Regions from separate parts of the Pseudocolwellia sp. G5-9 genome, predicted to be linked through region 1. Evidence: predicted binding sites of a transcription regulator. Region 1 holds the regulator's gene; the other holds the start of a gene.
What was found. Region 1 encodes FNR, which switches genes on or off when oxygen is low (the NO sensors DNR and NnrR bind a similar motif). Its sites were predicted from a motif close to TTGATCTAGATCAA; they were not measured.
Positions count from the first base shown of each region.

Region 1 (3,850 bases):
CACCTGGTGCTTGTTGTATACCATTGACTTTGCCATAAACGTTAAGTGAAATATTACCCATATTGGCTGTTAGAGGGACACTACAATTGAAGTATCTAGTGGTTCTTTCAAATTGAGGATCAAAGATAAAGTAACCTTGTTCGGTTGGACCTACAGACTCAGAAGAAATAGTTGATAGGGCATTTAAGGCGCCTTCAGCCGTTTTTAAGTTATTAAATGCAGTTGCATGTTTAACTACATCTTCATTACAGTGAGTTGCACCAGAAAACGTAAGAGTATCAGCTAATGCAGATGTTGAAGATAAAAAGGTAAGGGTACCTAATATAGAGATGAGTTTGTTCATAATAATTTCCTTTTATATAATATTTTTTCCCTAAATACGAAACTAACATTACACAACTTTAATAATAAAATCAATAGATTGATTTGTTAATTGTAGTGTTATATATCGCTAATTGAGTTTTGTTATTGGCGAGGGATCAATTTAATATTACTACAAATAGGAGGACTTGGTTACTAAGCTAGTTAAAGTAGAGTTAAGTTGATTTAGATGTAATAGGTAATAAAGTAACTAAAATAGTAATTAGCTACTTTATTAGTGTTTTTATTACTTAACAAAAGGTGATTCATATCCATCAGGTTTTAACGCGAGTACATCACAGTTCAGTCGATCTATTACGTGTTCAGCGGTATTGCCTATTAATGTGGCTGATAATCCTGTTCTACCTACCGTGCCTAAAATCACTAATTCTGCGTCGATTTGGTTGGCAATTTCTTCGATAACATCTTCAGGTAAACCTTCTTGAACGTAGGTGTTCTCTTTCGCTATCTGGTATTTTTCACAATGTTCTGTCATCGCATCTTGGTGATGTTTTAACATAGTATCGTTGTATTCTACCGCGTTAAATTCAGGTATTTCTATGGTGATGTTAACAGGCGTACCGGGATAAGAATTAACAATGTGCACGTTACCGTTTATTGTTTTTGCTAAGTCGCTCGCTTGTGAGGTGATTTTATGGTTAAGCGAAAGGTGTTCTTCTTCATCACTTCCTACATTTATTGCTGCAAGTATATTGCCGTTTTCAGGCCATAAATGATCTTTAACTAATAACACAGGGCAAGGGCATTTACGTAAAATATGCCAGTCGGTAGGCGTAAATATAACGGATTTTAGTTTGTCGTGTTCGTGAGTACCTTTAATAACAATGTCGTGATTATGATCAAGCACTTCGCTGATCACTGCTTCAAAAGGTCTGTTGTGCCAAACAACTTTGGTGTTGATAGTAAGTGACTCTGTATCGAGTTGTTCGATAATGTTATTAAGCCATTGGTGTCTATCGTCTATAACGGTTTGTCGCATAGATTCACGTTCATCGCTTGATAACATGGTGGTCATTTCGTAAGAAAAATCAAAAATAGATAAGAAGGCTGTGATAGTAGCCTTAGTATGTTGTGCTAGTTCAATACTACGCTTTAACGCTTTTTGGTCGTCTGTCGTAGGATCAATAACCGTTAGTATATTTTGATACTTTTTCATAATATCGTCCCCAATTATTTAGCTCGTATTTATAATACCATGAGTATCAGTATAGTGTATGAACGAGTGTTTTTTAATTGTTTTACATCAAGATATTCTTAATTAATAATATCTTGATGAAGAGGGGAATATGAAATTTAAAATAGATCTTTTACGGAGATTAACAACAGTAATAATAACGTACCTTTTACTACTGTTGTTTATACCCGTTATCATTCAAGATGCAGGTTTCAGTGGGAACTAAAAACAATTTAAGCACAGATTTTACGTTCCAAACAAAATCTAAGGTCTACATCCATGTATGCAAGGCATTAAGTTTACGTCATGGCTATTCTCGGTAACTGCTCCTGCGTTACCCTAATGTCCTACATCCGTGTAGGAACCTGACTAAAGTTAATAACGAAGCATAAATTGTTTTAGACCCATCGAAGAAGCGCTTGAGCAAAATCACTTCATCAACAACGCTTTTCATAAGGGAGTAACCATTATCACAAAGCGTTGCCTTGAATTGATATCGCTCAAGCACTCTGAAATAGCCTCTTGATTGGTAACGGGTATATATCGAATTACAGTGAAGCAACTTCGTTAAGCTTTTCAATATTTTTAATGGTAATCAGTTTGCCACTCACATCGATTAAACCATTTTTATGAAACCTATTCAGTAAGCGGCTAATCGTTTCAACCGTTAAACCAATAAAGTTACCTATATCGCCACGTGTCATGGTTAATCTAAACTCAGACGCAGAAAATCCTCGTTCATGATATCTTTTACTTAACGTACTAATAAAAGTTGCTAATCGTTGCTCTGCATTTTTATGATTAAGTAACATAAGCATTTCATGATCTGAACGAATTTCAGAGCTCATCATTTTTAATATTTGTTTTTTAAGCTTTGGCATAGTGTTAGAAATAGAGTCTAACGTGTCGTATGGAATTTCACATACCATTGATGTTTCCAGTGCTTTAGCAAAACTAGGATGTTCTGAATTGGCAATGGCGTCAAAACCTAATAAATCACCTGCTAGATGAAACCCTGTAATTTGTTCTTCTCCTTGCTCATTAACGGTAAAGGTTTTAAATGTACCAGAACGAATGGCATAAAGAGATTTCATTTCGTCGCCGTCTTGAAAAATTTGCTCACCTTTATGGATAGGCTTTTTACGGTCAATAATATTATCAAGCGTATTAAGTTCTTGCTCGTTTAACGAAAATGGAAGGCATAATTCACTAATACTACAGTTTTGACAATGGATGTGTTGTTTTCCTGAGCAATTGTTGTTTTCCATAATGTCCATACTTAATCAAAGGTTAATTGATTTGGATCATATTCTAACCTTCATCTATATGCAATCGATTAAACGAGCAAGTACAAGGTATAAATACCGTAACCGATAAGGCTTATTGCCATTGTTTTTCTAAATAAGGGGTGGTTAAGTAGCGTTTTTGCTTTGATTAAGCTATACGACATAATAAGCAATGCTGGTAGGGTTCCTAAGCCAAAGCTAGTCATAATTAATGCGCCCGTAGTTACGCTGCCACTAGCTAATGACCATGTTAGCATTGAATAAATTAAACCACAGGGCAACCAGCCCCATAGCGCACCTAAACCTATGGCTTTTTGTGGTGAGTCTACAGGTATTAAACGTTTGGAGTAAGGTGATAAATATTGCCAAATAAATTTACCTAAGCGTTCAACTCTATTTAACCACATAAGCCATTGGCCAATATAAAGTCCTAAAAATATAAGAAATAGAGCGGATATTACGCGTAAACCAGCTAAAGGTACGCCAAGATTTTTAGCCGCGACAGAACCTGTAAAACCAACTATTGCGCCAATTAGGGTATAAGATAATATGCGACCAAAATTATAACTGAAAACTAAAAGTGTTTTTGAGTACGACGAATGTTTAGGTAGAGCAGAGGTTAGCATTGAGGTTATGCCACCACACATTCCTAAGCAATGGCCAGATCCCAAAATGCCTATAATAAAGGCTGAAAAATAATCAATGTTCATTAACTATCTTTTGGTTGATTTGATGCGTTGGTGTTTTTATTCTTTTCTGATATTAATTCTGATGTTGATTTATTTTTATCAGCTGCTTGATCGTCATTTTCGTCAAACAAAATACTTAAACCTTGTTTTTCAAGATCATCAAATTGTTCTGTTTTAACTGCCCAGAAAAAAAGATAAAGGCCAATAGCCGTTAATAGTACCGCGATAGGAATTAATACGTAAATTATGCTCATTGAATATATTAGCCTTTTGTATCTTTTTTGATATTAAGTAAGCGCAGTGAGTTAGTCACAACCAAT
Region 1 is NZ_CM147893.1:377,566-381,415, forward strand. Features, by position in the region: gene AC0L5Q_RS01580 (hypothetical protein) at 1-343, opposite strand, end outside; gene uspE (universal stress protein UspE) at 608-1,537, opposite strand; gene fnr (fumarate/nitrate reduction transcriptional regulator Fnr) at 2,104-2,832, opposite strand; gene AC0L5Q_RS01595 (sulfite exporter TauE/SafE family protein) at 2,892-3,551, opposite strand; gene ccoS (cbb3-type cytochrome oxidase assembly protein CcoS) at 3,551-3,784, opposite strand; gene AC0L5Q_RS01605 (heavy metal translocating P-type ATPase) at 3,793-3,850, opposite strand, start outside.

Region 2 (3,850 bases), 1.4 Mb from region 1:
CACTTTGTTCCATGTGGGTTTATGGCTAAACGCTGCTTTAGCTCTAAAATCGAAAGCGACGCCACGCAGTACTAAACTAATCAGCAGCACCGCAGTGGGTAAGTACAGCTCTTTAAATATATAGCTATGAGCTGCAGGAAAAGCGATCAGCAATAAACCTATCGCTAAAACTAACCAAGTTTCGTTAGCATCCCAAAAAGGGCCGATAGAGGCGATCATGGTATCGCTGTTATCTTCTTGTTTTAGGGGAAGTAAAATACCCACGCCTAAATCGTAGCCGTCTAATATGGCGTAAAGAAGAATTGAAAATCCCATTAAAGCGACAAATATTATGGCGAGTGCGTTAGCTTCAAACATTATTTTATTCCTTCTATTGCTGAAGTGATAATGGGTTTTGTAATTTCATCATCGCTGATTTCTTCAATTTCAACCGCTCTACCTGCCATAGTGAAAATAGTATGTAAGTAAGCAATCATTAACACGGTATACAAGATTAAATATAAGATTAACGATAAACCTACATTTGCGGGAGCTATATCAGTAGCAGCATCTTTAACACTTAATATCCCTGTTACTAGCCAAGGTTGGCGTCCTACTTCAGTAACGTACCAGCCAGCTAATGTGGCTACCCAACCTGAAAATGTCATGAACAATAAGGTTTTTAACACCCAAGGTGATAGCTCCTTTTTACGCCAGAGTTGAATACGCCCAGTCCATGCAACAAATAACATCAGAAAGCCGAGGCCAACCATAATGCGGAAAGAGAAGAACACTGGCATAACAGGCGGATGGTTACCTTCAAACTCGTTTAAGCCCTTGATCTCACCATTTAAGTCATGAGTTAAAATCAGGCTAGCCATATTGGGAATGCCTATTTCAAAATGGTTAGTTTTTTCTACGGCATCAGGTAAGGCGAAAAGTAACAAGGGGGCGCCTTTTTCTGTATGCCAAATACCTTCCATTGCCGCTATTTTTTGTGGTTGATGTTCTAAAGTATTTAATCCGTGAAAATCCCCTACTAATGCCTGTGTTGGCGCTAAAATAGCTGCCACCGTTAAAGCTATTTTTAAGGTAAGTTTAGGTGCGCGTTTGTCGTCACCTTTTAATAAACGATACGCACTGATGCCCGCAATTAAAAATGCAGCCGTTAACCCTGAGGCAATCAGCATATGTGTAAATCGATATGGGAATGATGGATTAAAAATAATGGCCAACCAATCAATAGGAAAAGCAACTCCATCACGCATTTCGTAACCTTGCGGTGTATGCATCCAAGAGTTAAGCGCTAAAATCCAAAAGGCTGATAACGTAGTACCAAAAGCAACAATAAAGGTAGAAAGGGTATGAACTAATGGTGATACGCGATTAATACCAAATAGCATAATGCCTAGAAAACCAGCCTCTAAAAAGAAAGCGGTTAGCACTTCATAACCTAATAATGGACCTGCAATATTACCGACAGTTTCCATAAATTTTGGCCAGTTAGTACCAAACTGGAATGACATGGTAATGCCACTTACCACGCCAAGAGCGAAAGTTAGAGCAAATATTTTTACCCAAAAGCGATAGGCTCGCATCCAAACTGGATCATTCGTTTGGACAAATCGTACTTTGAAAAAAAGTAAGAACCAACTTAATGCGATAGTGATAACGGGAAATAGAATATGAAAACTGATATTAGTTGCAAATTGAATGCGAGATAAAATCAAAGTATCTAACATTTTTTACTCCATTAGCCCTATGCAGCTCGCTGTGGGCCGTTGTTAAAATATGTGTAAAAAGATCGCTATGGCTTTGTAGCCAATAGCGATAAGGGAGGTTAATCGGCTTGGTTGTGCTATAAAATTAAAACTTATTAATTGCTCTTAAGTAATTTATCTTTAATATCAATTACTTTACTTACGCCTGCGCCCAGCTTCATTAAAGTATTCAATTTTTCTGGACTCATACTTTGTAGTTCACTTGCCCAATGAGTAATAGTTTCAAGCAATTCATGTATTTCATGCATTTTTACTTGTGCATATTGCTCTTCTTTATTAGCGGGTTCGTTTAATAAATTATCGCGTAATAAAGATAAGGTTGGGTCAACTTCGCGTTTACGACGTTCTTCAAATACACGTATAGCCATTTCCCAAATAGAACCAGCAGGAGAGTAATACTCTTTGCGATCTTTTGGCTTATGCTGCACCTGAACTAATCGCCACGATTGCAGTTCTTTAATACCCATGCTGACATTGCCACGAGAAATATTTAACGCTTCAGAAATTTGTACTGCGCTTAAAGGTTCTTGGCTAATCACAAGCAAGCCATACATTTGACCAACAGTACGGTTAAACCCCCAGCGACTGCCCATTTCTCCACAGTGCATTACAAACGATTCTATTTTATCTGTCATTATCATGATATGTATTTTCTGAAGTTTCAGTATTTTCTGAAAGTTTAAACCTTTGTTGATTTAAATCAATATTTATTTGAATATTTTTTAATTTATTTGAAGGTGAGTTAAGGAATATGAGGTTAGTTTTAAAAGTGCTAGTACATAAGTCATTTAGACCCATCGAAGAAGCGCTTGAGCAAAATCACTTCTTCGTTAATCCTTTTTATAAGGAACAACCATTATTACAAAGCATTGCCTTGAATTGATATCGCTCAAGCGCTCTGAAATACGTATCTTGATTGGTAACGGGTATATGAGCTGCTGAAGAACTAAAACTTAGGTTATTTAGCTTAAGTCTTTTGCATCAAATTAAGGGAGTCGTTAGAATAGCGCCAATAAAAACATCCCTCAAAAAATTCTCAAACAAAGAGCACTCACATGAAAAAAAAATTCCATTTACATGCAATTTCGCTTGCATTAAGTAGTTCATTTGTCGGTTTACCTGCTTTAGCACAAACACCAGCGGTTGAAACTGAAGAAGAAGTTGAAACCATCGCTATATTAGGTTCAAGGGTTTCAACGCGCACAGCAACTGAGTCTACTTCTCCTATTGATATTATTACGGGCGAATCATTAACTAAAGGGGGTTTTAGTGAGTTAGGCCAAAGCTTACAAGCCAGTGCACCGTCGTTTAACTTTAGCCGTACACAAGTCTCTGATGGTTCTGATTTATTTAGACCTGCGACTTTACGTGGTCTTCAGCCTGATCAAACTTTAGTGTTGATCAATGGTAAGCGTCGTCATAACCAAGCCATTTTTGGTTTAAATGGTACAGTAGGTGCTGGTGCGGCTGGAACCGATATGAACTCTATTCCTATGACTGCTCTTAAAAATGTACAGATTTTACGTGATGGTGCCGCAGCTCAATATGGTTCAGATGCGATTGCTGGCGTTATTAATTTAGAATTAAAAAATAGTACAAATGAAACCACTGGCTTTGTTCAAGCGGGATCGACAGGTGAGGGCGATGGCGACACGGTATCATTTGGTTTAAATACAGGTTTTGATATTGGAACTGAAGGCGGATTTATTAACCTTTCTGCTGAATATCGTGATGCTGATGGTACTAACCGAGCGCAACGAGATACAGGCGGTAGTTCTACCACTCCTGCTGGTACATTATCTGACGATGTTCGTTGGATCCAAGGTAACTCTGCTTCTGAATTTGGATCCGTTTTTTATAATGCGATGATCCCACTGAATGATATAGAACTGTATGCCTTTGGTGGCTTTTCAAATCGTACCGCTTTAGGTAATGGTTTTTATCGTGACTTTGGTGATGCTGTTAAAAACGTACCTCAAGTGTATGCGGATGGATTCTTACCAAGAATAGACAACGAAGCTGAAGATCTTTCAACAGCGGTAGGTGTTCGCGGTGAAATGAATGACGATTGGAGCTATGACGTTTCAGCT
Region 2 is NZ_CM147893.1:3,811,817-3,815,666, forward strand. Features, by position in the region: gene cydB (cytochrome d ubiquinol oxidase subunit II) at 1-357, opposite strand, end outside; gene AC0L5Q_RS16550 (cytochrome ubiquinol oxidase subunit I) at 357-1,721, opposite strand; gene AC0L5Q_RS16555 (GbsR/MarR family transcriptional regulator) at 1,856-2,401, opposite strand; gene AC0L5Q_RS16560 (TonB-dependent receptor plug domain-containing protein) at 2,816-3,850, shown strand, end outside.
Region 2: AC0L5Q_RS16555 (GbsR/MarR family transcriptional regulator) is a predicted target of FNR. The motif match lies at 2,451-2,464, and genes of this name have one in related genera.